One region of the Nostoc sp. UHCC 0252 genome, then DNA from elsewhere that is predicted to be linked to it. Evidence: predicted binding sites of a transcription regulator. Region 1 holds the regulator's gene; each other region holds the start of a gene.

Evidence for each region. Region 1 encodes NtcA, which controls nitrogen genes in cyanobacteria. Its sites were predicted from a motif close to TNTGTANNNNNNNNTACANA; they were not measured.
Region 2: the regulator NtcA is predicted to act here: its motif matches at 2,752-2,771, upstream of VB732_RS34180 (Glu/Leu/Phe/Val dehydrogenase).
Region 3: the regulator NtcA is predicted to act here: its motif matches at 8,372-8,391, upstream of VB732_RS12025 (cell division protein SepF).

The regions. Positions count from the first base shown of each region.
Region 1 is NZ_JAYGHE010000025.1:52,470-64,225, reverse strand. It holds gene VB732_RS16105 (EndoU domain-containing protein) at 1-165, opposite strand, end outside; gene VB732_RS16100 (aldo/keto reductase) at 392-1,258, opposite strand; gene VB732_RS16095 (hypothetical protein) at 1,420-2,181, shown strand; gene VB732_RS16090 (DUF3146 family protein) at 2,492-2,761, shown strand; gene VB732_RS16085 (pre-16S rRNA-processing nuclease YqgF) at 2,828-3,280, opposite strand; gene VB732_RS16080 (DUF3084 domain-containing protein) at 3,396-4,886, opposite strand; gene ntcA (global nitrogen regulator NtcA) at 5,055-5,726, opposite strand; gene fabI (enoyl-ACP reductase FabI) at 6,109-6,885, shown strand; gene hisB (imidazoleglycerol-phosphate dehydratase HisB) at 6,984-7,610, shown strand; gene VB732_RS16060 (ABC transporter ATP-binding protein) at 7,761-8,744, shown strand; gene VB732_RS16055 (SLBB domain-containing protein) at 9,217-10,686, shown strand; gene VB732_RS16050 (right-handed parallel beta-helix repeat-containing protein) at 11,582-11,756, shown strand, end outside.
Region 2 is NZ_JAYGHE010000123.1:18-9,609, forward strand. It holds gene VB732_RS34175 (Gfo/Idh/MocA family oxidoreductase) at 126-1,244, shown strand; gene VB732_RS34180 (Glu/Leu/Phe/Val dehydrogenase) at 1,378-2,667, opposite strand; gene VB732_RS34185 (beta-ketoacyl-ACP synthase) at 2,799-3,941, opposite strand; gene VB732_RS34190 (peptidylprolyl isomerase) at 3,996-4,778, opposite strand; gene VB732_RS34195 (photosystem I assembly protein Ycf4) at 4,904-5,473, opposite strand; gene psbD (photosystem II D2 protein (photosystem q(a) protein)) at 6,153-7,208, shown strand; gene psbC (photosystem II reaction center protein CP43) at 7,192-8,583, shown strand; gene VB732_RS34210 (PCP reductase family protein) at 8,714-8,899, shown strand; gene VB732_RS34215 (Uma2 family endonuclease) at 8,921-9,565, shown strand.
Region 3 is NZ_JAYGHE010000015.1:48,223-59,978, forward strand. It holds gene VB732_RS12000 (hypothetical protein) at 113-790, opposite strand; gene VB732_RS12005 (heavy metal translocating P-type ATPase) at 902-2,878, opposite strand; gene VB732_RS12010 (hypothetical protein) at 3,321-3,701, shown strand; gene VB732_RS12015 (RNA helicase) at 3,938-6,616, opposite strand; gene proC (pyrroline-5-carboxylate reductase) at 6,737-7,555, opposite strand; gene VB732_RS12025 (cell division protein SepF) at 7,662-8,264, opposite strand; gene VB732_RS12030 (YggS family pyridoxal phosphate-dependent enzyme) at 8,630-9,298, opposite strand; gene pipX (transcriptional coactivator PipX) at 9,295-9,573, opposite strand; gene VB732_RS12040 (anthranilate synthase component I) at 10,111-11,610, opposite strand; gene VB732_RS12045 (energy-coupling factor transporter transmembrane protein EcfT) at 11,633-11,756, opposite strand, start outside.

The DNA of each region.
Region 1 (11,756 bases):
ACGAACAGGAACCGGATTATCTAGATTATCAAAAAATGGCAAAAGTTGCGTATTTGGCTGCGATTGTGCGTTCACTGGATTTTGCCGCCAAACTGAGAAAACTAGTACCAAAACAAACACATTTACTATCTGCTTTAACTTATTGGTTAGATAATTTTGCTGCATAAACTTTAAATTAATTACTTAAATAGCCGTACTACATCAAGTTTAATTTAATGGGAGCATACTTGATAAAAAACCCGGTTTTTTTAAGAAACCGGGTTGATGAACTTAATTAAAAAGCCTGTTGAATTGGAAATTTAAATTATTGATTACGTTGTCTTAAACTTAATAAAGGTGGCGCGTAAATCTTTGACAACTTTCACTAAATCTACATTAGCTAGTGGAATAATTAAGTTGCCCGATCAATTTTTTGCACTTCTTCATCAGATAGTTTCACATTGATAGCGTTTGCTGAGTCTTCGATGCTGGAAACCTTGCTAGCACCAGGAATTGGCAAAATAGCGGGCGACTTGGAACGTAACCACGCCAGAACGATATTATATAGTGACACGCCTTTTTCTTTAGCTAAGTTAGCGATCGCCGGAATATCTTGCAAATCCTGATGGCGACGTCTACCACCAAAGGGACTCCAAGGTAAAAATGTCAATCCTTGTTGTTCGCAATACTCCAATACGCCGTCATTTTCTGGCTGTCGTTGCCAAGGGCTGTATTGATTCTGCACCGAGACAATATCCACTACATCTCGCGCCCGCTTAATTTGTTCAACGGAAAAGTTAGAAACTCCCACAAATCTAATCAAACCTGCCTCCACTGCTTCTTTCACTGGCGCAAGGGATTCTTCAATGGTGTACTTACTATCGGGAGAATGGTATTGCCAAACATCGATGGGTTTAGCACCACCTAACGCCTCAAAGCTAACTCGAATTGTTTCGCGTAAATGTTCTGGGTTGCCGTTGCTTGTCCAGTTTCCATCGGGACGCATCAAACCGCCCTTAGTTGCGACAATGACTTGGCTAACATCGCCTTTGTAACTAGTAAGCGCCTTGTGAATTAGTCGCTCGTTGTGGTGTTTATCTGACTCATCTTTGCAGTAAGAGTCGGCAGTGTCAATAAATGTAATACCCAAATCCAAAGCTCGATGAATAACTTCGATTGATTGCGATTCGGGAGGGCGATTAGAGATTGACATGGGCATACCACCCAAACCGATCGCGCTTACAAAGACACCAGTTTTTCCTAGCTGTTTAGTTTCCATGCTTCTAGCTATAGCTTTCTGCCCTAATTATCTACTAGCTAGTCAAAGCTTTTTTAGCGACTTCTTATAAATCCTCCCTAGTACTTAGACTTGGCGATCGGTGAATGGATTATCAAGGGAATACTCTACTTAGGAGTTAAAAATTCTATACACATTCACCGATGAAAGTTGTCGAGGAAACCCGTACCAGATTGCAGCTAAAGCATCGCCCACTCAGATATTGGTTCATTGGGTGGTGCATTTTTACTGTCTGTTTAAGCTTCTTGATTTACTGCTTATTCTTTGAGTCTGCTTCAGTTAAAATAACTTGCGATCGCCTTTCATCTAGCCAAATTAATTGTGAATTGAAGCGGTTCACTTTGCTGGGAAGCATGGAGAAAATGAAAATCTTTGATCCCCAGGAAGCATACATCCTGACAAAGACTCATAGCAAAGGGGGGAAAACCTATCAAGTCCTGATTTTAACTCCATTTGGAGATTTTCCTCTTTTATCCCATGTTAGCTATCAAGAAAATCAGAAAATTACCTTTAAAATCAACAATTTTATCAACTCTGGGCAAACTTCTCTATTGGTGCAGCAAAATCAGAGGGATTATCTGTTTTTCTTAATTTTATTTGTATTGATTATGATGGCAATCTCTGCTTTTTTTGCCACATCACCTGTAACTACCTGTATCTTCTATAAAAGCATCGACAAGGTATTTATCGAACGCAAAAGTTTTCGTGTCAACGAAGTTATCGAATATCCACTGGAAAATATTCTGCGTTTTGATATCCAAGAAAAGCAATTTAAATACTCTAAGCTTTATCGGGCTGTAATTGTGCTGAAATTCTTTAAAGAAATCCCAATTAATCCCCAATACACCGACGAAAGAAGCGTTAGATATGCAGTTTCTAGGATACACTCATTCCTAAGATGTTAACAACAATTACTCGTACTACATTCTACTACTTGCAGAGATTGAAGTCACAGATCCCTGACTTTACTCTGTGATGTTGTGATTTTGTTTCTGCGCGTTTGATTTAGGATTGCTATACAGACATGAAACGCCTAGATTAAGGAAGTTTGAGTCACTTTTAACTGAAATACTTTTACAAGATTCTCCATTAGTAGCACTTTTACTCAACTAAAAATACTCACTTTGTCAGTTTGTCTATTTAAGCTATGTTTGGTACATAAAATAAGAAGCCAGCCTAATATGAGCGGCTGTTATTCTACACTTGACATAAAGCATTGTGAGTGCTAAAAGACGACTGCCAGAAACCATTGCCCATGTCAGAATCACCCGCCAATCTTGGCAGCACGGCTTCCTTGAAGGTGAAGTGAGTGCAGGTGAGTTTGAGTGGCATTTCCAATGGCATTTTCGCCGGGGAGAACTTGCCGTCAAGCCTTCCCAAGGCCGCGCCTTAATCAAAGAACCCCTCGGTCGATTTTTGGAGCAACAAGATTATCAGCTAGAGCCTGGAGGAGATTATGCTTTTACTATTCGGGCGGAACTTTAAAAGTTAGAAGCCATTCAATTTTGGATTTTAGATTTTAGATTGAATCCAAAATCCAAAATCCAGAATCTAAAATTTGTTTAGTGTTGGTTCTGTGAGGCGGTTTAAGTATCTTTCGATTAAGAGAATGGCAACAATGTCATCTATCGGTCTTGGAGGCTGTCGCAGACCTTGTGGCAATAGCTTTGTTAGCCCTTTGGGTGGGAACATTTGCCAATAGCGATCGCGTGCTTCTAGGGTTGTATACCGCTCATCTACTAAAATAATACTTAAAGGTTCTGTCAATTCCTGGTATAATTGCTGTCTCCACTGCTTGGCTGTAGTTTGGTCGCCCATCACCATCAAGGAAATCGGAAACTTTTGACGCAGTGTTTCAATGTCAGCGATCGCCTCTTTTGCTAGAACGACCTGATGATAATACAATTGCCGATCCAGTCCCATCACCGCTAAACCACACTTATCCCGACCTGGATCAAACCCCAATATGACTGGTTGAGTTGGTGAAAATTCACGGGAAGTCATAATCAATTAAGAATTAAAAATTAAGAATTAAGAATTAAAAATGCAATTACAGCAACTATTTTGACTGCTATTCGATATGTTTAAATCTTACTAACAACAGTGTGCAAATATTTTTTTAAGTACTAAAAATAATTTGTCCGTTGACTATTGCCACTAATTTTACTCTCAATGGGCCGGCTGTATAAGTGTCCTCTGCTGCGATCGCTTTGATCTCCAAAGGTTGATTGTACCGTCTTAATTGGGCGACAAAGCGGAGAAAAGTCCCTTCTACTTGCACATCTTCGACAATTCCGGCGTTACGGGCCCGAAATTGGGAAGCAGAAATTAGTATTTCCAACCGTTGCTGTAATTGATAGGATGTCATGGTTTGGGAATCGGCACTAGTTGTAGCTAGCACTGCACCTCCCGAAAAAACCAATTGATTTCTGGCTGTATCGGCGAAAAACTCTATCTGCTTTTCTCCCCGGACGTAATTACCAGCCGAAAAAATTCGCACCACGTATTCTTGACCATCACTAATCTGTTTGCTCAATTGGTCAACCCTATCTGGAGTCACACGCAGTAGCTCTACATTGGCAGGATTTGCCCCAGGCTCACTTAATCGGAGGTTGGCGTTGCGATTGGCTTCTTGTAAAAGTTGTACCACTGCCTGACGAGCAGCAGCAGGTTGGGTAATCCGAACTACAGCAGCAGAAAGAACTTGACCGCGAATTAAGGCCAGTTTACCTAAACGCAGGTCGCGGTAAGACTGATAAAATTTTTCCAGCCTTGCAACTTCCAGTTCTAGTTGCTCCTGTTGTGCTTCTAATTCTTTGAGAAGCGATTCCCGCTTGGCAATGACTTGCTCTCGAGCTGCAACTTCTGCGTTACGCTTTTGAATCAGTTGATCCAGTTGGGCAATTTTGCGATCGCGTTGTTCTACGGCTTCTTGACGGTTAGCGAGTTCGCGATCGCGTTTTTCAATAGCTGTTTTGGCTTCGTCAATGGCTTTTTTCGCTTCAGCGTACAGTCGTTGTCGTTCTGTCTTCAGCAGTTCAACAGCCGCTTGTAGCTCTTTTCTCTGGTTGGAAACGCTTTGCAACTCAGCTATGGCCTTTTGGTACTGAGTTACAACTTGTCCTAGCTGACCTTGAGTGCGTTGGAGTTGAGTTTGAGTTTGAGCTTGTTGACTAATGGTGCGGTTCAACTGAGCTTGTGTTTGGAGTTGTTTGGCATTCGCCGCCTGTAAAGATTTATTAATTGCCTGCAAGTCTTCTTGTGCTTTTGTTTGGGCAGTTCTTGCTTGGCTTAGTTCACTTTCTACCTGACTTTTCTGAGTTTCTGCGGTTTTCAGCTGTTCCCGCTTCTGTCTAAGGTCTGTTTGAATATCTTCTAATTCAAAGACTCCCTTTCGCAAGCCTTCGTCAGCAGCGAATAAAATTCCTAACGTTGATGCTGAAATCAAGCCGCCCGTAAAAATAGTTACTACTACAGCAGTATTTTTCGGACGAAGGTTAAAAAGTGAGAGGCGAGCTTTGCCAACTCGTGTGCCGATGCGATCGCCCACGGTTGCAATTACGCCTCCCAGAATTAAAATTGCTGCGATGAGGATGTATCCGGTGGTCATCTTTAGCTACCGAAATCCTTCCAGATACAGCCTACTACTTTTAAGCATTGTCTGGAAAGAAGTGGAAATTGGCAATAGCTGAAATTACTCAATTTTAGATTTACCTCTAGCTATTAGTGTCATTTTTGAAAATAGAACACGCGCCGATTCCCCTTTCTCCGATTGATTTTATGTGAATTGCCTACTTAAGGTAACAGGTTTATGCACAGTAATCTTCTTTTTGTGGATAGAAATCATCTTTTTCTCACGCAAATCCCCTAGTAGCCTAGTGACGGTAACACGAGTTGAACCAATTGCTTCTGCGATCGCCTGATGAGATAACTTCAGATCAATAGTGATCCCATCAGCACAAGGAACTCCAAAATCCCGACAAAGAATTAACAAAAAACTCACCAATCTGGAACCCATATCTCGGTGAGCGAGAGTTTCAATCATCATCTCTGTTTGTAAAATGCGCGAAGACAGACCCCGCAGCATTAACATTGATAATTCTGGATTTTCCTTGAGTGCTTGCTCTACTTGTTCAATTGGGGCTGACAGTAATTCCACAGGAGTAAATGCAACCGAATGGTAAAATCTATCGGACTTATTTCCTGTCAGCAATGACAAAACACCAAAAACACTATTTTCCCGAAGCAATGCTACTGTTATTTCCTCTCCTGCCTCGTACACCCTAGAAAGTTTAACAGCACCTTTCAAAAGAAAATAAACTCGTTCGGCAGGATCGCCAGGAAAAAAGATCGTTTTATTGCGTTCAAACGTTTCCACAACTGGCGGAAACGCCCCGGTCGCCATCTGACGAAATACATTTGCTAGGGCTTTATCTTGTGTCACGATCATCTCCCTTCCCCTACCCAATGCCGGAAAAACAAAAACTGATTACCTAAGAATACACCCGAAAAATGAATAAAGCACCGTCAACCTTTCTGTACTTTCCTATACTCAAACAAATCACTTCATAACTCTTTGTTTATAATGATACATAATTGTTGATCCTTTCAGCTACTAATTGTTGATAAGTACCTACAATAGCTGTATTAAAAAGGGTTTTTTAAAGAACAAATAAAGTTATTTTGGGAATATCTTTAGGAAAAATCAAGATTTTTACACGCAGCAAACACTCTTACCAATATTCATTTTTGCAAATCCTGTATAAAACAAAGACAAAACGTGCCTCAGATTCTAGTATGCTCCTAGATGATCGATCGCATGAACAATTTCTATGCTGAATCTGACTGGAAAAAATGCTCTTGTTACAGGTATTGCCAATAACCGCTCCATCGCCTGGGGCATTGCCCAACAGCTGCATAAAGCCGGAGCAAACCTGGGTATTACCTACCTGCCCGATGAACGCGGCAAGATGGAGAAAAAAGTTGCCGAATTGGTAGAACCCCTTAACCCAAGCTTATTTCTTCCCTGTAATGTCCAAAATGATGAACAGATTCAATCTACCTTTGAGACAATCCGCGAAAAGTGGGGAAAGCTAGACATCCTCATTCATTGTTTGGCCTTTGCCAGCAAAGATGATTTGACTGGAGATTTTAGCCAAACCTCTCGTTCTGGCTTCAACACCGCCTTAGAAATCAGTACCTACTCGCTGGTGCAGTTAAGTGGTGCAGCTAAACCTTTGATGACAGAGGGAGGAAGTATCGTTACCTTGACATATTTAGGCGGTGTCAGAGCAATTCCTAACTACAACGTTATGGGAGTTGCCAAGGCGGGATTAGAAATGAGTGTGCGCTACCTAGCCGCCGAACTAGGGCCACAAAATATCCGCGTCAATGCCATCTCCGCAGGCCCAATCCGCACCTTGGCATCTTCAGCAGTGGGTGGGATTTTGGATATGATTCACCATGTAGAAGAAGTAGCTCCCCTACGCCGCACCGTCACTCAGCTAGAAGTGGGAAATACAGCCGCTTTCTTATGTAGTGATTTGTCCAGTGGTATTACCGGACAAGTTCTATATGTAGATGCAGGATATGAAATCATGGGAATGTAAGATAATTTGGGGAGTGGGGAGTAGGGAGTGGGGAGTAAGTAAAGTGCCCATTTCCCATTTCCCATTCCCCATTCCCCATTCCCCATTCCCCACTCCCCATGCAAATAGTTAATTCATACGATCGCTTAACTGAAACCCCTCGGATTGCCACTGTTCACCGCACCACTGGTGAAACTGATGTGCAAGTTACCATCAATCTGGATGGTAGAGGAACTTGCATAGCAGCAACAGGCATTCCATTTTTGGATCATATGTTGCATCAAATTGCCTCTCACGGGCTGATTGATATAGATGTCCAAGCCAAGGGAGACTTAGAAATTGATGACCATCACACCAACGAAGATGTAGGCATTACTTTAGGTCAAGCTTTCAACCAGGCACTAGGCAGCAGAAAAGGTATTGTCCGCTTTGGTAATTTTCTCGCACCATTGGATGAAGCCTTAGTTCAGGTAGCACTAGACTTTTCTGGACGACCCCACCTCAGCTACGGCTTGCAAATTCCTACCCAGCGTGTAGGGACTTATGACACCCAACTCGTGCGCGAATTCTTTGTGGCGATCGTGAACCATAGCCAAATGACACTGCACATTCGCCAATTGGATGGTATTAATTCCCATCACATCATAGAAGCGACATTTAAAGCCTTTGCAAGGGCAACACGGTTAGCAGTGGAAATTGACCCCCGTCGTGCTGGTCTAATTCCTAGTTCTAAAGGCGTTTTATGAAAGGAGGCTTAGGGGCATTGAGCATAGGGCGGTAGTTCTTCTCCCAATTCCTAATTCCCAATAATTGACACACCGCTTAGTGATGGTTATTATCAGCCTACTAGGTAACTTGTAATTAATACCAAGCTGGTAATTAGTGGTTAAACCAAGATGAACTTTGTTGCAGATGACCCTGATTCTCAACTTAATACGAAAGACATTCCGCCAGTAGTCCTAACTTCTGAGTTACGAAAAGTCTATCGTACTGGTTTTTGGTTAAATCAAAAAATCGTATCTCTCAAAAACTGTTCTTTAACAGTTTACAAAGGCGAAACCTTTGGGTTGCTGGGGCCAAACGGTGCTGGTAAAACCACCCTTTTAAAATTGTTGCTGGGAATTATTCATCCCACTTCTGGGCGGGGATTATTATTGGATAAGCCCATAGGCGATCGCAGTGTTAAGCAACATATCGGCTATCTGCCAGAAAATCCCTATTTGTATGACTATCTCACTGGCTGGGAATTTTTGCAGCTAGCTGCTGGACTATTCCAAATCCCCCAAAGTGTCCAACGCCAACGCATTCCCCAACTGCTGGAATTAGTGGGTTTATCCCAAGCCGATGCCCGTAAAAAGCTGCTGCGTCGCTATTCTAAAGGAATGCTACAGCGTGTTGGCATGGCACAGGCGCTAATTAACGAGCCAGATTTAGTTTTTCTGGATGAACCGATGTCTGGGCTTGATCCGGTGGGACGTTACCAGATGCGGGAAATTATTCTGGCGCTCAAAGCTGCTGGTAAGACGATTTTTTTCAATAGCCACATTCTTAGTGAAGTAGAACAGATTTGCGATCGCATTGCCATCCTCGCTCAAGGTGAATTAATTTGCTCTGGTTCCCTTAATGAGCTTTTAGGCGTAGACAACACATATCACGTAAAAGGTCAAGGTGGTGACTGGGAAATTCTCAAAAAATGGATACCCACTCTCAAATTTGAACCTGATGGTTCCTGGCAAGGTACACTACAAGACGATTACTATGATTTTCTCGCTAGTGTTCGTCTGATGGAAGGTAAAATTATTGCCATGAACTTGTCGCGTTACTCGCTAGAGGAGTTTTTTATTCAACAAATCCAAAAAAGAAATAACTCAGTTAACTAATTTAGTTGCCAAACAGTCAATTGTAGATTTGTTTGAGAAACAACTCACGAAAAATTAAATCTCGGACTCTTTTTAAGATTATTTATAGTCAGTCAATGATGGAAGTCATAATTTTTGCAAAAATTACTACTAACAGCACTATTTAGAATCACACTTTAAGTGTCATGCAATTGACCGTGGCAAAAATGTATTGTTCGTAAATAGCTCTTTACAGAACAGACAGATTTTTATATGAAAAATACGTTTATTTGCGTAAGTTGTATATTTTTTGATAATTCCTATATTCAAGTTTGCTTAACTTTAAGTTAACTTCACTAAAAATTCAAACTTAATAAACAAATTTCCTCCGGAAAATTGCACTTTTCGGGGAAAATAAGAGTGTCGGGGAACTTGAATACTTAGGTATAGTCAAAATAAAAATGTTTAGACAGTACTTTATTGATCGTAGTTTCAGAATTTTAGGTAAATAAATATGGTTAAGACAAGTTTGTTTAAATTCCTAACTCAGCCAGTTGTGGGTGTGGCTTTATTAAGTGCTGTCAATGTCGCTGTGCCATTTGCGAGCCTAGCTCAGGGACAAACATTACCACCAACTACACCATCACCAAACATACAAACACAATTAGATACTAATTATTCATTAGGAGGCGGCGATCGCATCCGTGTAAATGTATTTGAAGTACCTGAATATACAGGAGAGTATCAAATTCCCCCAGGTGGAGCAATCAACCTACCTTTAATTGGCAGTGTGTCAGTCCTTGGTCTAACAAGCGAACAGGCTGCTGACGAAATTGCTAGAAGATATGCTCGCTTCCTGAAACGTCCCTTAATCTCAGTAAATTTGTTATCGCCCCGTCCTATCAACGTTTTCGTTGCTGGAGAGGTGACGCGTCCAGGAGCTTACACTCTAAACTTAAGTGGAGGCGCGGGAGACAATCCAGGTGTACAATACCCGACTGTATTAGCCGCATTGACAACAGCACAGGGCGTAACCTTGGCTGCGGATGTGAGTCAAGTTCAATTAAGGCGTAAAGTAGGACGTTCTTCAGAGCAAGCTGTTACCATCAATTTGAAGGAACTTATCCAAACAGGCAGGTTATCACAGGATATTACCTTGCGCGATGGAGACACTATAGTTGTGCCAACTGCAACCAACTTCAGCGTGGCAGAATCGCGCAATATATTTGCATCTAACTTTGCCGCCAGCCAAACCACACCCCGCACGGTAACAATTATTGGTGAAGTTAACCGTCCCGGTTCCTATCTTGTCACTCCAGGTAGCACAGATGATCAAGGGGGCGCAACCGCTAATAGTGGCTCTGCTACTCCTACTGGCCTACCAAATGTGACGCGGGTAATTCAACTAGCTGGAGGGATTACATCACAGGCTGATGTTCGCAGTCTCAAGCTACGCCGACCTACAAGAACTGGCTCAGAACAAACTATAGATATTAACCTTTGGCAACTATTGCAGAGTGGTGACTCTAATCAAGACATCATCGTGCAAGACGGAGATACAATTGTTATTCCGACAGCAACTGAAATCAACCCCGCAGAAGCTACTCAATTAGCTACCACTACTTTGTCTCCTACACGCATTCAAGTTGGTGTGGTAGGCGAAGTTAAAAGACCAGGGTTAACAGACATTCAGCCGAATAGCTCTTTAAATCAAGCTATACTTGCGGCTGGCGGATTTAATGATGCCAGAGCTAGCGACGATGCTGTTGATTTGATTCGCCTCAACCCTAATGGTTCTGTCACGAAACGGATAGTAAAAGTGGATTTCTCCTCCGGGATTAATGAGCAAACTAATCCTATACTCCGCAATAATGATGTCGTCCTAGTCAACCGATCTGGTGCAGCTAAAACTGGCGATACCGTCAGCACTATAACTGGGCCTATAGGGATTATCCTTAATCTTTTGAACTTGTTCGGATTCTAATTTTAAGATACAGATGTAAATTGGGGGCGTTGATCAATCTTCTTCCGTCCCCACAATACACTACCTATGAGTCAAAGCTTAATAGTCAATCATTTATTAAAGATAGATGAATGCGTTTATAAAGGTGACTAGCCATATTCTTGCAAAGAAGCAAGGTACATGAAGCAGCCTCTTAATCATAAAAAAATTCTAGCTTAGAATGCCTGCTCTCGCGCACCTACAAACACAAGCGAGCTAGGCATCGCACTACCACAGGATTAGACAAGACTAGGGTACAAAACTGGCTTAATTTTAGCTAGAACTCAACTTCAAAATTATATTTTTATTCCCGCTTCATAATCTTTTGAGTGATATTACTTATTGACAAACTCTACATACCTCAATAGGTAGACTTTTTCAAACTTTGTTTTAGTTACCTCATTTTTACAAGAATGAGAATGAGAATAGTGTGGAAGAGATAAGTGATACATTGTAGTCTGGTACTTGTTTTTGCCGACTAAATGATTCTTATTATCATAAGAATTATTTAAGTAAATTAACTTATTGGTGACAGATATACTATCTTAACTACACATCCCGCATATACACAGTAGAATGATGTCGAATTGGAAATAATGCCATTTGTACGGTTGCTTGGTGTTCATTAATGAAGTAGCTCTGTATACTGACAATTTTTATTCAGTACTTTTACCAGATATCTGCTATTTTTGGGAACACCGGCTAGAAAAGCGTTTCCGCCATGTTTACGTGGAAATTCTCAGGTGTAAGTTTGAGAAACCATGTATAAACTTACAAATGGCAGTTATACGACTGTATCCAATACTGAGTTACTTACTAAGGCTAGAGCTACTGACCGCCGACGATTCAGTTTTTGCAACATACCCTATTTTTCCCTATGATGATTCATGGTTTCGGTTTTCTCAGTTTGAGTGCGTCTCTTGTACTTCCCTGGGCATTAACAGGTCTGGTTCAAGGACAGAGAATAACAGAATCTTTAGTTAGAGATATTCGTCAGTCATCGCCTGTCCAAGAAAAACCACTACCCAGCCGCAAGTTAATCAGCCAGGCTA
Region 2 (9,592 bases), on a different contig from region 1:
AGAAGCTGCATTAGCAATGTAGCAATGCACTTTCTTTTAAGTGTTTGTATAAACAGTTAGCAATTATTAACACGTAATTAAGGCATTCAACTTAACTAAATATCCCTTCATTGGAGAGTAAAAAAATGACTGCTACAAATGGTAAGAGCAAAATTCGTTACGCCGTTGTTGGTTTAGGTTGGTTTGCCCAAGAAGCTGCCTTACCTTCCTTTACCCACGCCGACAACTCAGAATTAGTGGCACTGGTTTCAGATGACCCCACTAAAAACGAGGAACTGAGCAAAAAGTATGGTATAGAGCATACTTACTCCTACGATGAGTATGAGGATTGCTTGGCAAGTGGCGAGGTTGATGCAGTTTATATTGCGTTACCCAATCACTTGCATTGTGAATACACTGTGAGGGCTGCTAATCAGGCAATTCATGTGTTGTGTGAAAAGCCAATGGCAGTGACAGAAGAAGATTGTGAGGCAATGATTAAAGCTGCCAATGATAATAACGTAAAGCTGATGATTGCCTATCGCTTACATTTAGATGAAGCAAATTTACAAGCAGTCGAAATTCTGCGCTCAAAGCAAATTGGTGAACCACGTATTTTCAACTCAGTTTTTAGTCAGCAAGTAGAAGAGGGCAATATTCGTTTACGAGATGTAACTGGTGGTGGGACGCTTTATGATATTGGTATCTACTGCATTAACGCTGCACGTTACCTATTTCAAGATGAACCGATTGAAGTATTTGCTGTTGCTGCCAATAACGGAGAACAACGTTTCAGCGAAGTGGAAGAAATGACTAGTGTTACCTTGCGCTTTCCTAATGAGCGGTTGGCAACATTTACTTGTAGCTTTGGAGGCGCAAAAGTTTCAACTTATCAGGTTGTAGGTACTAAAGGAGATTTGCGAGTAGAATCTGCCTATACTTGGCAGGGAGAACTGAAGCACTACTTGACGATTGATGGTGAAACTCAAGAGCGTACTTTTGAGGCTCACGATCAAATAGCAGCTGAATTTACCTACTTCTCTGATTGTATTCTGCAAGATAAAGACCCTGAGCCATCTGGGACAGAAGGGTTGATTGATGTTTCTATCATTCAAGCTCTTTACAAATCAATTGAGACGGGTAAACCTGTACAGATAGAAACCCGCGATCGCCATCAACGCCCTACTTCGGCTCAAGCTATTGAACTTCCTCCTACTGAGAAGAAGCCAGATTTAATCCATGCTGCCTCACCTTCTGGTGAGTAGGAGTACAGTGTAATACCAATTTGAAAAAAGAATGCGCCAGATAGGTAAGGGCACAACATTGTTGTGCCCTTACGAATAATTGATGTGTCGCAAAGATTATTTGACTTGGTGTAATATAGCGATTTTCCTACATCTAAGGATAAAGACCTCTGTCAGTCAGCGCCTGAGCAACTCTACCCACTCCTAAAGTGTAAGCTGCTAATCTTAAAGAAATTTGCCGCTTCTTAGATTGTTGGATCACTCGATGGTAGGCTTGTACCATCAAATGCTCCATTTCACGGTTGACACGTTCTTCATCCCAGAATACGTAGGAAAGACCCTGCACCCATTCCAAATAACTGACTACCACACCGCCAGCATTTGCCAAGATGTCTGGTAGTACTGTCACACCCCGCGCCTCTAACGCCAAGTTAGCCTCAAGAGTAACCGGGCCGTTGGCTGCTTCTGCGACAACTTGCGCTTGCACCTGATTCACATTTTCTTGTGTGATCTGGTTTTCTAAAGCTGCTGGTATTAAGACATCGCAGGGTAAAGTTAATAAATCTGCATTGCTAATCGGTACAGATTGTGGGAAACCTACAATACTCTTACGGTTTTCAGCAGCGTAGATTTTCAACGCCGGAATATCAAGACCAGCTTCGGAAAATATTCCCCCAGCGCCTGTTGAAACAGCGATAATTTTCGCGCCTGCTTCATGTAGTAATTCAGCTGCGGCACCACCAACATTACCAAAACCCTGAATCGCTACTCTTACTCCTACCAAGGATTTACCTCGATCTGCTAGTGCCTCACGCACAATAATCATCGTGCCGCGTCCAGTTGCCATTTCTCGCCCCAGCGAACCACCGATGGAAAGTGGTTTCCCAGTCACAACTCCTGGTACAGCATGACCGACATTTACAGAGTAAGTGTCCATCATCCAAGCCATTTCACGGGCAGAAGTTCCCATATCTGGCGCAGGAATATCTACGGAAGGCCCAATATCTTTAATCAACTCGCTAATATAACGGCGGCTAATTCGCTCTAATTCGCCAACACTGTAGCGTTTTGGATCTATGGGAATGCCGCCCTTGCCACCACCATAAGGAATACCTAACAATGCACATTTCCAGGTCATCAGCATTGCCAAAGCCGATACTTCGCGCAATGTCACAGCCGGATGATAACGAATTCCGCCTTTATAGGGGCCTAAAACATCGGAGTGCTGTACCCGATGCCCAGCGAGAACCTGTATTTCCCCGTCATCTAGTTTCACGGGAATGGAAACTGTGACAACTTTACGCGGATGGCTGAGGATTTCCAGCAAACCCTGATTTAAATTTAATTCTTTAGCTGCTGCTTCTAAGTAGCTACAGGCTTGGTCAAATGGGCATATATGCGCTGGAGAAGCAGGTTCTAGCGGTAGCGGTGATTTTGAAATCATAAAACTTTCTCCTAATCACGGTATCTTTACGAACCGGATATCATTCTGTAACTAGCTTATCCTTTTTTTGGGAGAAGTGGGAATTTTGTAGTTTTTGTTACAGTTTTATTTTTTCTATTCTGCTATAGGAACTAAGCTAATGCGATCGCTACATTCTGTCCACCAAAGCCAAAACTCAAACATAAAACCTGCCTAATTTTACTGAGGCGTGCTGCTGTAACAATCTCTAAATCAAATTCTGGCTGCTGCAATCCTACACAAGGTGGTAATATTTGATGCTTTAATGCCATGAGAGAAAAAGCAACACCTAATGCTCCCGATGCTCCTAGTGTATGACCTGTACTTCCTTTAGTAGAACTAACTGCCACGCTTTGAGGAAATAAACGCTGGATTACTATACTCTCCATCTGGTCATTTAGCTGAGTAGCTGTACCATGAGCATGAATGTAATCGATATCGCTTGGTGTTAGACAACTACGTTCTAGACATTGTTTGATAGCTGCGATCGCACTTTTCCCTTCAGGTTCCGGTGCATTACTATGATATGCGTCGTTAGTTAAGCCGAAACCGAGAATTTCACCATACACTTTTGCCTGACGCTGTTTTGCCAACTCTGCGGATTCTAAGACAAACACAGCTGCGCCTTCACCCAAAACTAAGCCTTCTCGATGCAAATCAAAGGGATAAGCCCCAGTTTTCGCTAAAGCACCCATCTGCTGAAATCCAGCTAAAGTTAAGGGTGTAATTGGTGCTTCCACTGCACCTGCGATCGCTCGTTGACATTGCCCAGTTTGTATCAGTAAAGCTGCTTGGGCAATAGACCAAATTCCAGTTGCACAGGCTGCCATTGGTGCTAAAACTATTCCTGATGCACCGATTTGTCTTGCAGCTGCGATCGCATTGATATGAGGTAATGTATCTAGCCAATTTCCCAAAGAAGAAACCGACAAATTTGCCGCATCTTCATACATTTGCCGCGCCAGAATTTCCCAAGACGCTTGAAAAGAGCGACTCGATCCAATAACTACAGCACAATCAGCTAAAGGTGAAACTAACCCAGAATCTTGCAAAGCAGAAGCAACAACCATCTGAGTTAACATTGTCAACTCAGATGGTTGTTGAGAAATCAAACCTAGAGGAAGTGGTGAAAGTTCTGGAAATGGTTGATGCAACAGAATTCCAGATTTACCTGCAATCAAATTTTGCCAACTGTCCTCTAAGCTTCCGCCCAAGGCGGAAATTAAACCAATACCAGTGATAACAACCTTTACCAATTTAGGAGTTAATAGTTAGGAGTTAGTAGTTATTTTCCCCCTTCCCCCTTCCTCCTACTGCCCTGGTGTTTTCAGATTTTCAGCCCCTTGGGTGACTTTAGCAGAGTCAATGCGATCGCCTTGCTGAATTTTGTTCACTACATCCAAGCCTTGAGTGACATTACCAAACACGGCGTAGTTCCCATCTAAGAAGCCTAGATCCGCCAAAGCAAAGTAAAACTGAGCAGAAGCAGAATCTGGTGATTGCGATCGCGCCATCGCTACTGCACCCTGTTTATGGGGCAATATGACGGGTTGAGCAGTAGCATCAAAAGGTTTATTGTAAATCGGAGTATCCGAGTCTTTTGGCTTAACTTCTAAAGGTATATAGCGAGCATTTCCCGTTTTTGGATCAATATAGCTACCCGTTCCCAGTCTATCGGCTGGAACTTTCGGGTCTTTGCTTTGGGGGTCGCCCCCTTGAACTACAAACGGTTGTGGTTCGCGTACAACTCGATGGAAAGCTAAACCATCGTAAACACCCTTTTGCACTAAATCTACGAAATTGCCAGCTGTTATGGGGGCATTAGTGCCGTCTACCTCGATAGTAATGGGCGAACCTTTTACCGTCATCACCACGGTAGCCTTGCCTTCAAGACGCGGTAGACCTGCGGTTTCAGGAATATCACTACTAGTTTGAGATATAGACGTTGCTTCAGTAGTCGTCTGGGTAGTTGAGGTAGCTGTCGAGCTTGGAGAAGACGTATCAGAAGCTACCTGCTGTGTTGAACATCCTCCCAGCATCACAGCACCGATAAGCACAAGAGAAAGCAAAAATTGTGAAATTTTTAACCGCATTGCCAGTTACTGATTTAACCAGAGTATCTTATCGTTTTAAGGGGAATTGGGAATGGGGAATTGGGAATTGGGGAAAGACTTGTTTCAAGTTCTCACTTCTTGTCCCCTTGCTTCTTCCCCATTAATCAAAGCCCTTCTAGTGATACTCCTAAAAAGCGGGCTAGCTTTGCGCCTTCTGTTTCCAATTCTGTTAAAGATAAAGGTTGCCCAACCCGTGTTAAGGGTATATCTCGCCGCCCTTTGATGCGTAGATAGAGTGCGCGTAGGGGATTAAGACCTTCTTTTACAGTTATTCGCACGGATTGCACATCTTCTATACGGCTGTCAATCTCAATTCGGCGGTTTTTGCCAGGAAAACCCCAACGGAAGATTTTGATTGTGCCGGTTTCCTTGTTAAATTCGTTGTAACCGCCACCCACATCCAATAAAATCACTAGCCACAAGTATGTGGCTAATAGCAAGCCAGCAATGCCATATAACCCCATCACCAGTCCTTGGGGGACAAATACCAGTTGAGTTGGATCGGAAACTATGAGTAAATTAACTTTTAAATAGCTCGATATCCCAGCCAGTAAAAAGCCGCCTGCTCCCAAGGTAACGATAGTTGCCCAGCTGTAGTTACTGAACCGACGAGAACCGAGAACATTTTGATGCAGGAGGCGATCGCCTTTGTTAATCGTTGTTGATGTCGTCATTGAACTACAATTGCCTGTGAGATACTCGCTGTGAAATACTCGCACACTGAATGCTACTAGACAGAACTTGACTAAATTGAAGGTTAGTTATTCAACTAAAGAACACTTTAGAGGGTCTGCTGCTTGATTATTTTACCAAAGATTGTTGACAAAAACTCGGCTTGCGCTCCTCCCTCCTGCTACCCATATAATTTGTTTGTTAAGGCACGGTTATAATTTTTTTACTCATTGTCCGATAAAAATTCTCCCTTTCCTGCCCCCTGCCTCTTTTTGACCTCTTGGGAATGAGTTACCTACTTACGTCCATCTAGACTAAATTTTCTTACATTTCTGAGAAAAGTTGTGTCAAATTGTAAAATTTCTGATATTCATATTATTTATAAGGTTCGTGTTTCATGCCTAATTTGCTTCTGTGTATCAGGCAAAAACCCTGAGTAGTGTGATAAGTTAAGAATCATTAAGTTACCACAAGCTACATTACTAGCCGATGGTACGTGTAATGGCATAACCCTGAGAAATAATGACTTAACTAGTCAGTAAGCTCTCAGAATCTCAGTTACTTAAAAGCAGTTGAGATTGTCAAAAAAAACGTTAATTCCTCACGGCAATCGGTGACATTGGTTCTCCGTACTGCTTTAGAAACGTTGCAATTTTAGTAAAAAAAGAGGATTTTAGTCCGATGACCATCGCAGTTGGACGTGCGCCCAGTAGAGGGTGGTTTGACGTTCTAGACGACTGGCTCAAGCGCGATCGCTTCGTATTCGTAGGTTGGTCAGGGATACTATTGTTCCCCTGCGCCTTCCTAGCACTAGGCGGTTGGCTGACCGGCACAACCTTCGTTACCTCTTGGTACACCCACGGGTTAGCCTCCTCCTATCTAGAAGGAGCTAACTTCCTAACAGTGGCAGTATCCACCCCCGCCGACAGCATGGGACACTCCCTATTGCTGTTGTGGGGGCCAGAAGCTCAAGGCAACCTCACCCGTTGGTTCCAATTGGGTGGATTGTGGCCATTCGTGGCCCTACACGGAGCCTTCGGTTTGATTGGCTTCATGTTGCGCCAATTTGAAATTGCGCGTCTAGTAGGTATCCGTCCTTATAACGCCCTCGCCTTCTCCGCTCCCATTGCAGTATTCGTCAGTGTATTTCTGATGTACCCCTTGGGACAATCAAGCTGGTTCTTTGCACCCAGCTTTGGTGTAGCGGCTATTTTCCGGTTCCTGCTATTCTTGCAAGGCTTCCACAACTGGACACTCAACCCCTTCCACATGATGGGTGTTGCTGGTGTATTGGGTGGCGCTTTATTGTGTGCTATTCACGGAGCCACAGTCGAAAATACCTTGTTTGAAGACGGAGATGGTGCTAACACCTTCCGCGCCTTCAATCCAACCCAGTCTGAAGAAACCTACTCAATGGTGACAGCAAACCGTTTCTGGTCACAGATTTTCGGGATTGCTTTCTCAAACAAACGCTGGTTGCACTTCTTCATGTTGTTCGTGCCAGTCACAGGTTTATGGATGAGCGCCGTCGGCATCGTCGGTTTAGCACTCAACCTGCGGGCTTATGATTTCGTCTCCCAAGAATTACGGGCGGCGGAAGACCCTGAGTTTGAAACCTTCTATACCAAAAACATTTTGCTGAATGAGGGTATCCGCGCTTGGATGGCTCCTCAAGATCAACCACACGAACAATTTGTATTCCCTGAGGAGGTATTACCACGTGGTAACGCTCTCTAATAGACCAAATATATTAGGCGGCACTGGACGCGACCAAGAATCTACTGGCTTTGCCTGGTGGTCTGGTAATGCGCGTTTAATCAATCTATCTGGCAAACTCTTGGGCGCTCACGTTGCCCACGCTGGCTTGATTGTATTCTGGGCAGGAGCGATGACTTTGTTTGAAGTCGCTCACTTCATTCCCGAAAAGCCCATGTACGAGCAGGGCTTGATCCTGTTACCTCACCTCGCTACCCAGGGTTGGGGCGTTGGTGCTGGTGGTGAAGTTATCGACACCTTCCCCTACTTTGTTGTCGGCGTACTCCACCTAATTTCCTCAGCCGTCCTTGGCTTTGGCGGTATCTATCATGCCGTTCGTGGCCCAGAAACCTTAGAAGAATACTCTTCTTTCTTTGGTTACGACTGGAAAGACAAGAACAAGATGACCAACATCATCGGATTCCACCTGATTATTTTGGGATGTGGTGCGTTGCTGTTGGTTCTAAAAGCAATGTTCTTCGGTGGTTTGTATGACACCTGGGCACCAGGCGGTGGTGACGTTCGGATTATTACCAATCCAACATTGAACCCAGCAGTTATCTTCGGTTATGTAATCAAGTCTCCCTTCGGTGGCGAAGGCTGGATTGTCAGCGTTGATAACTTAGAAGATGTGGTCGGCGGTCACATTTGGATTGCCTTTATCTGTATTGCTGGCGGCGTTTTCCACATTCTTACCAAGCCTTTTGCTTGGTCGCGTCGTGCATCCATCTGGTCTGGTGAGGCTTACCTTTCCTACAGCTTGGGCGCTCTTTCACTGATGGGCTTTATTGCATCCATCTTTGTTTGGTTCAACAACACCGTTTATCCCAGCGAATTCTTTGGCCCTACTGGCCCAGAAGCTTCTCAAGCTCAGGCTTTGACCTTCTTGATTCGTGACCAACGCTTGGGTGCTAACGTCGGTTCTGCCCAAGGCCCCACAGGTCTAGGTAAATACCTGATGCGCTCTCCAACTGGTGAAATCATCTTCGGTGGTGAAACCATGCGCTTCTGGGATTTCCGTGGCCCTTGGTTGGAGCCTCTACGTGGCCCCAATGGTCTTGACTTGGAAAAAATCAAGAACGATATTCAGCCTTGGCAAGCTCGTCGCGCTGCTGAATACATGACCCACGCTCCTCTGGGTTCTTTGAACTCTGTGGGTGGTGTGGCTACCGAGATTAACTCCTTCAACTACGTATCTCCTCGCGCTTGGTTGGCGACTTCTCACTTCGTACTAGGATTCTTCTTTCTAGTTGGTCACTTGTGGCACGCTGGTCGCGCACGGGCTGCGGCTGGTGGTTTTGAGAAAGGAATTAACCGTGATACTGAGCCAGTGATGTTCATGGACGACCTAGATTAGGTTATAAAGTTTCTTTCATCACTGACAACTAAATAATTTAGAGGCTCTTGCATAAAAGCAAGGGCTTTTTTTATAGGAAAATTAGTAATCTGCTGATTAAATTGAGGAACTTACCAAGGTAATTAATACTATGAGCGACTCTAATTTTATTGATGCTTTGCGGTGGACATCTGAAGCTAAAGAAAAATTACAAAATATTCCCTTTTTTGTCCGCGCTCAAGCAAGAGCCAGAATTGAACAGCTGGCTCGTGAAGCAAATCAAGAGATTGTGACAGCCGATTTGGTAGAACAGGCTAGGCTGGAGTTTGGACAATAAAACATTCTGGAGGTCGTAACAATGACAGTCGCCAAGAATCGAGCAGACCGAGTAATGCTTTACGACATTAGCTGGCAACAGTTTGAAAATCTTCTAAAGGGTTTAGGAGAGCATCGGGCAGCACGGTTAGCTTACGATCGCACTACCTTAGAAATTATGACACCTTTACTTGAACACGAATATTACAAAGAGGTAATTAGTATTGCAGTTCAAGACATCGCTGAAGAGTTGGCTATAGACTATGAAAGTTATGGCTCGACTACTTGGAAGCGAGAAAGCCGAATGGTAGGGGTAGAATCAGATAATTGCTTCTATTTCCAGAATGAAGCTGCGATTCGGGGTAGATTGGATCTGGACTTGAAACAAGACCCACCGCCTGATTTGGCACTAGAAATTGATATTACCAATAAATCTCTAAATCGTTTTCCCATTTATGCCCGCCTCGGAGTACCAGAACTCTGGTGTTATGACTCCGGTGAACTCAAGATTTATCACCTGCAAAATGGGGAATATGTCGAGTCAGAGAAGAGTTTAGTGTTTCCTAATTTAGCAATTCGATATCTGCCAAAACTGATTGAGCAAAATCGGGCAGATGGCAGACGCGCAATTCGTCAGGTGGTACGCGAATGGGTGAGAAAAGGCGGCAAGGGTGAACTACCCAGTTAACCTAATTACGAATTACGAATTACGAAT
Region 3 (11,756 bases), on a different contig from region 1:
GAAGATTTGTAGGTTGGGTTAAACGAAGTGAAACCCAACAAAGCCCTGGAAATTTTGGGTTTCGTTCCTCAACCCAACCTACTAGCGCTATATCCATCGAAATTGTTTAAAGTTAGTCCGATGGGTTAAGAACAACGATTATTTCTGATAGCCTGATTCCCAGAGGTTTCCAGTGGGGATTGCTGGAAGAAAAAGTACTATCCCCAGAAACTGCTTGATAATCATTGGCGAACTTTTCGTAAGCATTAGGAGCAGCATCTACTCGCAAGATGACTTTACCTTGATAGCGGGATAATTTGCTACTATCCAGCAAAATAGTACCACCGTAATCCCATGCTAATCCATAGAGTTTAAAGTTACCTAACTTCTTGCGTAACTCACTTAAGGGAGTTCCAACACCAATACCTTCGCGGGTTTTCCAAGCTGAACCCAGGTTACGCACATCTAGAGGTTTGGTACGAGTATTATCACTCCAAACTACTAGCAGCGATCGCCCCTGATTTAGATTTAACTGAGTAGTTGCAAAACTACCCATTCCTTCAGGGCCAGAAATGGTTTTATCAATGAGATTAGATGCACCAAATAGCTTTACTAAATCTTGCTTGGTAGTTGTGCGTCCTATCGGCCCAACTCTTTCGCCAGGAACGATTAAGGTGTCTTTTAACGGTTGCGATTTAGCAACGGTAATTGGATGATTGATTTTTTGAGGTGGTGCAAAGGCTGGGTTTGCTGAACAGTTTAGGAGTAAAGCTAACGCAGCCGTAACGATACCTTTAATAGATGGGTTCACAGTGTACCTCTGCGGGAATCCGATTTGGGAGTGTTCAATATATTCAATTATTGCTTTTCAGCTTTAACTTTTACAATTTCCCAATTACGGATTACCGATTTTTCCAAAACTTTATTTCATCGCTCTAGTTGCATTTAAAATTGCTAGCAATGCTACTCCGACATCAGCAAAAACAGCTTCCCACATTGTAGCTATACCAAAAATACCCAATCCAATAAATACACCTTTAATGAATAAAGCAAAACCAATATTTTGCCAAACAATCGTGCGGGTTTTTTTGGCGATTTGGATTGCTTCTGCTACTTTTGATGGTGCATCTGTCATGATGACAATATCAGCAGTTTCTATTGCTGCATCTGAACCCAAGCCACCCATTGCTATACCCACATCTGCTCTAGCAATCACTGGCGCATCATTAATACCATCCCCAACAAAGGCAACTTTATTATGCTTGCCGGCAGTGCTGAGTAGCTTCTCAATGGCATTGACTTTCTCTTCTGGTAATAACTCGGCTTCGTAAGCATCTATGCCTAGCTGTTGAGCAATTCGAGATGCGATCGCTTGATTATCTCCTGTCAACATTACTGTTTTTTCTACACCCATTCGCTTGAGTGCTTGAATAGCTTGTCTGGCATCTTCTTTCAATTCATCAGCAATGATAATATAACCAGCGTAGATATTATCCACTGCTAGATGAATCACTGTTCCTTCTAACTGACAATGATCATGAGCAATATTCTCTCTGTGGAGTAAGCGATCGCTTCCCGCTATCACTACCTGATTGTCAACCTTGGCTCTAATTCCATAGCCTGCAATCTCTTCATAATCTTTCACCTTAGAATCATCAATCTTTCCACCATAAGCCTTGCAGATAGATTGAGCGATGGGATGATTTGAGTGCGATTCTACTTGAGCAGCTAATTGTAGTAATTCTAGATCATCGTAGCCATTTTGTGGTACTACTTTTGCTACTTTAAATACGCCTTGAGTTAATGTTCCAGTTTTATCAAATACAACTGTATTGACTGCATTTAGAGTATCTAAAAAAGTAGAACCTTTGACTAAAATCCCACGTTTAGCCGCACCTCCCACACCTCCAAAGTAACCCAACGGAATACTGATCACAAGTCCACACGGACAGGAGATAACTAGCAAAATTAGGGCACGATAAACCCATTCTGAAGGACTTGCACCAGGAATCAATAAAGGCGGTAATATTGCAACTGCTAGAGATGTAAAAACTACTATTGGCGTATAATATCGGGCAAATTTAGTAATAAATTTTTCTGTTTCTGCTTTTTTACTTTTAGCATTTTGCACTAAGTCTAAAATCTTAGCAATGGAAGATTCATCAAAAAGTTTTGTTACTCTAATGCTGAGAACACCCATTTTATTGATCATTCCAGCCAAAACTGTCTCACCCTGTCTTACTGTTCGCGGTACAGATTCTCCAGTTAACGCAGATGTATCAACTTGCGAATTTCCATCTATAATTTCACCATCTAAGGGAATCTTTTCTCCCGGTTTGACGACGATTGTATCTCCGATATTTACTGTATTCGGGGATACTTTTTTTAACTCTCCCTCTCTTTGGATATTTGCATAATCTGGGCGGACTTCTAATAAAGCTTTAATAGAATTACGAGAACGACTAACGGCAACATCTTGGAACAATTCGCCAATTTTATAAAATAGCATGACTCCGACAGCTTCGGGCAATTTATGAATTGCGATCGCGCCAAGTGTCGCTACTGTCATTAAAAAAGTTTCATCAAATACTCTCCCTCTAAGAATATTGCGTCCAGCAGTTTTTAAAACACTCCATCCGCTTAATAAATAGGCAGGGATAAAAATGAGATATTCACCTATTGAGTAGAATGTATTATGTAATTGATTTTCAAAAATCACGCCTGGTACATATAAACTTAAAATTGCTACCAAAGGCAATATCTCATTTTTTAGATTGAATTCGCCATCGTGTTCGTGATTATGGTTATGATTTTCATCATGATTGTGGTTATGATTCTCGTGATGGTCATGTTCGCAGCTGCAACAACCTGAAGATTCTGAATGTATTTTTTGCTTCATTTTTTTGATTTAGGCTAATAAATTACTTGGTATATGAGCCTTTTTACAAATGTAATGAAAAAAAGGTTTTTTTACAAGTTAAACATTTAAGAATGAGAATCTATATCAGATTTATCGTGAAATACTCATCTTATTCTTTGGTTTAAATTAAGATTTGTAATTTTAAAAATATAGTTATATTAGTTATCGAGTTTATAGAATAATCTAAGATATAACTTTTGCTCATAGTGAGTGATTTATTAGGCTGCATAAGATTTTATAGGTTTTTAAGTCTGCACTTAAAGCCTATTTAACTTCTTAATGATCCTCTGAAAAAACTAAGTGGATATAAAACCTTCTTGGATAGCAAGTGTCAAGCTAGCTATTCATAGAGAAAACTCACTTGAAGCTTGAAAGTTAATCGAATACCCTAAGCTAGTAGACAATTTTCTCAAGGGAATTTATGAACAAAAAAATTCTTCTGAATTTGCTTTCCACTTCCTCAATTTTTGTGTCGATGATGTCTACGCTAGTGGCATTTCATCCTGCCCATGCTAGTGATAGTATTACACAGCGATTACTGCACACAGAAGACGGTCGTACCTGTATCACTAACCCACATGGTGGAAAAGATTTTGTGTGCATTCGAGATTCAGAGAGAACAAAACCGTATACCTCTACCCGTTCTGCAACTATTGTCACATCAGTGTCAGATCAGAATGTTGCCATGTTGAATTTTACTGAAGAAGAAAGTGATGCTGCAATTAAGATATTTGCCTGCGACTGTCCATTGTGCATCAATTCTTTGCGCCAGTTGCGCGGTACTGGAAACTTGGTCTACTAAGGTTGAATAGCGCTGATAGGGACTACAACTTCTGTTATACAGATGTGATTAATTACGTATAGAAAATATACGAAACCAAAAAAGCATTTTTAACTACGTACCACTACTATTAAATATAGATTCATTCTTGGGATAGTTTGTAGGGGTAATTCATGAATTGCCCCTACAATGTCTAATTTTGCTTAAGTCCTGAAAGAAAAAGACGCACAGAACTCTGTAGCTAAGAGTGTCCTGATTTATTCAACCACCTCATTCACAGGGAATCTATCAATCAACTGCATCGCCCGATAAGCATTACGCAAGAAAGAGTCTGGTAAATGGGGAACGTGAGGTATTTGTGATAATAAATCCAACGTCCGGCGGAGAATTCTCACCACATCGCCTTCATCTAAGGTCGTGTTTTCGCAGAGTTCTGTCCACTCCATTCCCAGCGCCCATTGTTCTACTATGGCAATTAACTCAAACTCTAACCATATAGGCAGCGCTACGTTATACCGCCGTTGTAGTTGGAACATTTGGCGACGAATTCCCCGCAATTTTGCTAAGGCTTCTGCCACTTCATTACTAAGCTCAAAGTTAACCTTGCTATCTGGACGGGGTGTTTCCATTACCAAACCGGCGGCGGCGGCGGCTAAATGGTGGGGATCTAAGTTGTCCAATTCGCCACTAGCGAATACCAAACCCAACCACAATTCATTCTCACCCCGAATAGCGGCAGCAATTCGCCCTAATTGTGTGGGCACTAAGTTATCTAAAGCGCCAAAGTGTTGCAGAATTAAGATTAAATTGAGAAATTCTTCCCAATGACGTTGTGAATGTTGCTCTACTTGCCCTTGTAACTGTTCGAGTTCGGCTTCTAGTTCGACATATTTGGCGCGACGCTTGAAAAGCGTGGCAGCATTGCCTGATTGATGTAGGGGATGAGCTTCTAGTTGCTCTTGGACGGCAGCAGTGCGGCTAAGTTGTTCTGCTACTTCTGGTGCCAGATGCGAAGATTCTATCGGATTAGGAATACGCACTGCGATCGCAAAGCTTTCTTCATTACCACGGCGTGATTGTCCTGGTTTCAAGGGCATCTCTGGCGGTGGTAGTAAATCTTCTGACACTTCAATGCGAGGCAATTCGGCATATAAATCGACTACATCCCCTGTGGTTGCCACATACCAGCGATTATCATGCCCCAAGCATACCAAGTAGGGAGCTTGACCAGAACCAGGCGATTTTCCCACTAACACTGCGGTTACGGGTGAAGACACTGTGATGTTTTTGCCTTTGAGACTCAACAGAGTTCCTGACACTGCAAAGTCTAACATCATCCCTAATTCTTCTTTTCTATCTTCCTGTGCTTGCTCTTGCAGGGTTTTCAATATCTGGCGTTCTACTTTCAGACGTTGCCGCAATTTTTCATAAATAGCCAGTTCATTTTCATCAACTGCGGCGATTTGCTCATGTAGTTGAGCTAATTGTTTTTCCAGTTCAGCAATCTCATCGTATTCTGGCCTTAAATGCAAGGTAGCCATGTACTGCCCAAAACTGCGCTCTATCAGTTCCCTAGTTTGCTCTAGGGTGTGGGTTTGCAGCAAGTTGAGTACCATGCCATAACTAGGCGTAAACTGGCTTACGAGGGGGTCTGGCTTGGATGTCCCCAAATATGCCGCTTCTTTGGCTCCTTCAAAGGGAGTTTGGACTGTCACCACATGACCTTGTTTATCCATCCCCCGGCGGCCTGCCCGTCCTGCCATTTGCAAGAATTCGGAAGCATTTAATAGGCGGTGTCCGGTGTCAGTCCGCTTGGAAAGGGTAGAAATTACCGTTGTTCGGGCGGGCATATTAATTCCCGCGGCCAGCGTCTCAGTGGCGAATACTACTTTAATCAGCCCTTGCTGAAATAGTTCTTCTACCAGTGCTTTCCATGCAGGCAGAATCCCGGCGTGGTGGGCAGCAATTCCCCGATAAAGGGGTGCAATTTGTCCAGAACGCCCAGCTTCGGGATTGCGGGCTAAAAAGTCATCAATTTGTTGCCGCAAAATCTGGGACTCTTCATTATTTACCAGCCATAAATCACCCACTTCCGCCACCGCTTTATCACATCCCCGGCGGCTGAAAATGAAGTAAATGGCTGGTAGCATATCCCGTTGCTCTAACTGGCTCAGAGTATAAATTATGCCAGGAGCTTCCGGTCTACCATTTCTTCCCCTGTCCCTTTCTCCTCCTCTGCCCTTCTTCTTCTGAAGAAGGCGGGGATTAATTTTGGTTTTGCTATCATTCAGCAAGGGAAATAACCCTTTGGGATTGCAAAAGTGAAATTCTAAGGGGACTGGGCGAAAATCGGAGTAAATCAGGTCTGTTGGGCCATGAACGCGATTTAGCCAATCGGTGAGTTGATCGCTGTTGGCAACCGTTGCTGAAAGGGCTGCTAGTTGCACTTCACGCGGACAATAGATGATGGATTCTTCCCAAACTGTACCGCGCTGGCGATCGTTCATGTAGTGGCACTCATCAAGTATCACCGCTTCCACGTCTACCAATGAGATGCCGACTTGCCCGATAGGTGTACCATAGAGCATATTTCGGAAAATTTCTGTGGTCATCACCAAAATCGGTGCATCCCTGTGAATGGAGGCATCTCCAGTTAACAGTCCGACCTGATCAAACCCAAATTTTTCTCGAAAGTCACGTAATTTTTGATTCGAAAGGGCCTTTAGGGGAGTAGTATAAAATACACGTTTTCCTCGCGCTAGGGCGCGATAAATGGCGTATTCCCCGACTAATGTTTTGCCCGAACCTGTGGGCGCACAAACGACTACAGAGCGTCCGGCGTTTAGGGACGCGATCGCATCTTTTTGAAACTGATCCAGATCAAAGGGAAATATAGCCCCTAAGTCAAGTTCTGGAGACGGCGCAGGATAATTCACTCAATCACATTTGCAACCAGATTGTTTACTATACTAACGAGTCTTTTGTCAACTTCGTTAATAGTCATTAGTCATTAGTCATTAGTTTTTCACAAATGACCAATGACTAATGACTCTTTATTATTTTCCCAGTTCTTGCGATCGCTCTGTGGCAGCTTTGACTGCTTCAATTAAAGCTGAACGAAATCCTGCCTGTTCTAGTTTGGCAATTCCGGCAATAGTTGTACCACCGGGACTGGTAACGCGATCTTTAAGTTCTGCTGGGTGCATTTTGGTTTCCTGCAACAGTTTTGCTGTTCCTAGTACGGTTTGCAATGCTAATTGATTGGCGATTGCTCTAGGTAAACCTGCGGATACTCCGCCATCAGCAAGTGCTTCTACTAGCAGTGCCACGTAAGCGGGGCCGCTACCAGATAGTCCTGTGACTGCATCCATCAACCCTTCTGACACTTCCACCACTTCGCCTACAGCCGAAAAAACTTGCTGTGCTATTTGGTGATGCTTGGTGTTAGTATATGCACCTAAACAAATGGCGGTAATTCCTGCTCCCACAGTGGCTGGGGTGTTGGGCATTGCTCTAATAACTGGCAATTGCACAAATGCAGCTTCTAGCTGACTTAAAGGCACACCCGCTAAGATGGAAATAATTAGGGGTGAGTTTTCCCTATTAATAATATCAATATCTGCTAATTCTTGAGCGATCGCACTAAACACCTGCGGTTTTACTGCCAAAAAGACAACTTCTTTTGTTTGCGTGAAAACCTCACTATTATCCGTCGTCACAGCAACATCGTATTGCTGTTTCAAAAAATCTAGGCGTGAAGGTAGCGGTTCGCTAACTATGACTTCTGATGATTGATAAATTCCACGCACGATAAGGCGGGATAAGAGCGCTTCTCCCATTACCCCACCACCAATTAAGCCAAATTTTATAGTCATTGATCATTAGTCATTAGTCACTCGTCGTTTGTCATTAGTCATTTGTCGCTATTATCAAGACTCAGGACAAATGACAAAGGACAAAGGACTAACAACTAATTTAACTTTATTGTGCCATCCGGTTAGTTTCGTTGCCCCAGGTTTGATTAGGAGTACCTGTAGGACGAGAAGGACGTACTGGTGGTTGTGGTACTTCATGAAGAACGCCACCTTGGGTGCTAACTTGGACACAACTTGGTGTAAACAAGAAGATGCTTTCACCGATGCGCTCTTGATGTCCATCTAGTGCGTAAGTACCACCTGCAACAAAATCTACTGCTCGTTGAGCTTGATCTGGATCCATGATTGTCAGATTTAATACCACTGACTTCCGTTCTCGCAACGCTTGAATTGCCTGGGGCATTTCTTCAAAGGTGCGTGGTTCGAGGACTAAAACTTCCGAAATTCCGTTAATTGCTCCTGGCATACCAATCACATTCCCCATTGGCTTTGAACCTGCTGCGATATCATCTCCCATTGTAGGCACTGGTTCCCGCCAGCGTCGATTTTGAGCGGCTGCGCTCTCTTGTGCAGCTGGGGGTTGGGGATTTTCTTGCTGATACAGATTTTGGTAATTATTATCTGTTTCTGGCTCTTCTTCGTAATATTCGTATTCCACTTGCTCATTTAGACCCACAAAGTCTCTGAGTTTGGAAAAGATGTTGTTCATTGTCTGTGTACTCTCCTGGTGCGAATAGCCTGTATTGACTTGGCTTAGGATTTATTTAGATAGGAGCAATCGCTACATCGGTGGATACTTCAGCAAGTATATTGCTATTTGTAGCCCATACTACGAGTTTTGGCGATGAACTGACACTTATTGGAAAGGTCTGTGCATCGCCTAAACATAATAATGAGTCAAAATTATATCCTAAGGTTTGTCCAAAGGAAAGCTCTTTTTATCCCATTTCACCTTGGCGATTGCTCTTGTCAATACTATATCCTTTGTTTCTAATTGCACCAGTTTGTTACAAAATTCTTGTCATCAAATTCTGATCTTTATTGATACTGACCCAGAAAGCTGATGATCAAAGGCTAAGAGCGATCGCCAAACAATATTGTTCCTAACCGTACCATTGTTGCACCTGCTTGCACTGCTAGTTCGTAGTCGCCTGACATACCCATAGATAATTGCTGCATTTGAATGTGTGGCCAGTTTTGCTCCTGGATTTTCTTTGCTAGCTCACGATTGAGATTAAACACATTCAAAATTTCCGAATCATTTAATCCTGAAGGCGGAATTGTCATCAAACCTTGAATTTGTAAATTTTTGTATTGATCGAGTGTGGGTAAATCAGCCAAAAGTTCTGGCACACTCCAACCAGACTTGTTGGCATCGGGGAGAATTTTCACTTGCAGGCAAACTTGGGGATTCACTCCTAGCTGTTGCGCCAATTGATCTAAGCGCTGTGCCAGCTTCAAGTTATCCACGGAGTGAATCCAAGGGAAGTGTTCGATGGCTTTTTTGGCTTTATTGCTTTGCAAATGTCCAATAAAGTGCCAGGTAATATCCGGTAAGTCTTGCAACTCGGCTTGTTTGCTGGCGGCTTCTTGGATACGACTCTCTGCAAAATCACGAATTCCTGCGGAGTATGCAGACCGAATGGCCTGGGCTGGAACTTGTTTGCTAACAGCAATTAATTTAACTGAAGTTGGCAGAGAGGAGCGAATGGAAACAATACGTTCAGAAATCGAACTGCTCATTGGAAGGTTCGCTGGAAAACACTCTGAAGCTGATCGTACTCCTGAGAATGTCCACTGCGCCGCAGAGTACGCAAGCGATTTTCTAACATCATTCTCGCCTCAGTCCGTCCTATGGGCTGGAATTTAACACCTTTAACGTCATTTGCGACCAAAAAAAACAGGCGCTGGGCATAAAGTGTAGTGAACAAATCCTGGTTCTCATCAACCATACAGATTTTGTAAAGTAAACCCCAAGTTGGATGGTTTATGTAAGTTTCTGCGTTTTCTGGATTCATTTAAGAGTCAAGGTGTAGTCAAGGTGGGAATGGAGTATGTATATCTTTTCGCAGTGAATTCCAAACATTCAGACGATAATACCAACATTCGTCAGAATATTTGCTTAAAATGCAAAACTGCGGTTACGAAGACCTTGATCTAGTTTCTAATTGGCAGATGAAGCTAGTGGTAGTGAAGCGAAATGGTACAACAGAGGCCGCAAAGCGTAGATTGACAGAGTAGAAGCTGGTTGATAGATATCACCATCTGCTTTGGTGATTTCAATTTACCAATTTGTAGAGACAAGGTACAATAACAGTCCTGCTCCTCTTGTTAAAAGTTTGGCGTGGCAAGGGAAAACACCCTTTGAAGTTCCCAACGGCAACAGCAAACTTTTCAACTTCTTTCCATACTGCCACAACTACGGCTAAATGGCACAAAATTGGGGATTGGGGATTGGAGATTGGGGATTGGGAATTGGGGACAAGGGGAAAGACTTATTTCAAGTTCTCACCTCTTGTCGCCTTGCCCCCTGCCCCCTGCCCCCTGCCCCATTCCTATTGATTATTCAGCATTTTCAAGGCTGCCAATTGTGCTTGGGCTTTGTGCAGAGATTCATACCATTCTTTCTCAGGATCGCTGTCTGCGACAATTCCTGCGCCAATTTGTCCCCAGACGGTGTTGAGTGCTGAGTACCCAGGAAGGGTTTCTTCTCCTGCTTCACCAGACGCGGGAGCTAGTAACAGGGTGCGGATTAAGATATTTAAATCTAAATGACCACGCCAATCTAAATAGCCACAGGAACCGTAGAACAAGCTGCGCCGCACGGGTTCTAATTCTTCAATAATTTCCATACAACGGACTTTCGGACAGCCTGTAATTGTACCACCAGGGAACGTGGCATGAATCAAATCAATGGCTGTATGTTCGCCTTTTAAAGTACCTCTGATGTTGCTGACAAGATGCATCACATGGCTATATCGCTCAATTGTCAGCAATTCGTCAACAGTAACCGTTCCCCATTCACAAACTCGCCCTAAATCATTACGTTCCAAATCCACGAGCATGATGTGTTCTGCACGTTCTTTGGTGTTGCTGAGTAAATCTTGTGCCAGTTGTATATCTTGTTCTAGTGTGACACCACGCGATCGCGTCCCAGCGATTGGTCTAGTTTCGGCTTGCCGATTTTGCAACATTACCAATCGTTCTGGCGAACAACTCATTACTTCTCCCCAGGGTGTCTGCCAATAGCTGGCAAAAGGAGAAGGATTAATTTTTTGCAGGGCTTGGTAAATTTCCCAGCCAGAAGCCGATGTAGACGCTTGAAATCGTAATGAAAGATTTGCCTGAAAGATGTCTCCAGCTTGAATATATTTTTTCGCCTGGTTTACGGCTGTTTCATAATCTGCTTGCGATGTCAAAAAGATAGGGGATGAAGAGGACACGGGGACATGGGGACAGGGAGAGACGGAGAATTCTTTTTTTGCTAACTTCTCTTCTAATTCATCGAGTCCATTTCTATGACTGGCGGCTAGCCAAAGAATTTGTTGCGCGTGATCCAAAACGGCAAAACAATCTGGCTCATACCAAAAAGCTATAGGAAATGGTAGGGGATCAATTTTATGACGGGGTAACTGTTCAATTTCCCATGCCACATCGTAGCCTAGCCAACCTAACCAACCGCCGGTGAAAGGGAGATGGGGAGGTGGAGAAGCAGGGGAAGCAGGGGAAGCAGGGGGAGCAGGGGGAGATGGGGGAGAAAATACTACCTCATCCCCCTCATCTTGCCCTACCTCTTGCTGCAACAATTTTTCTAAGAAGGGAAAAACCTCTCCTACTTCTGGTGTCCACATCTGGGGAATGCCATTGACTAGACGAGGAGCGCCTGCACAGATAGAATATCGGCTCAGTTGGGGATGATCGATTGGCGTTGGGTACGGACTTTCTAGTAGAGTTGCAATTCCCGATGGGTTGGTGGGGCGAAAAAGAGCAGCAAAAATTTCAGAACCTGTGCGCTTTTCTAAGGGTAGCGATCGCCAATACCAAGGCTTGATCATACTGTTTCTAAGCGTTGCAAAATTAGACCTGAGTTCCTATAGCTATGCGTATTCCCCAGAATACAATTAAAGTGGCAATAGCAAGCCAGTCACGCCCTCTGAATCGTAAGTCGTGCCACTGTACTCTATGCTCATTGGGGCTGGTA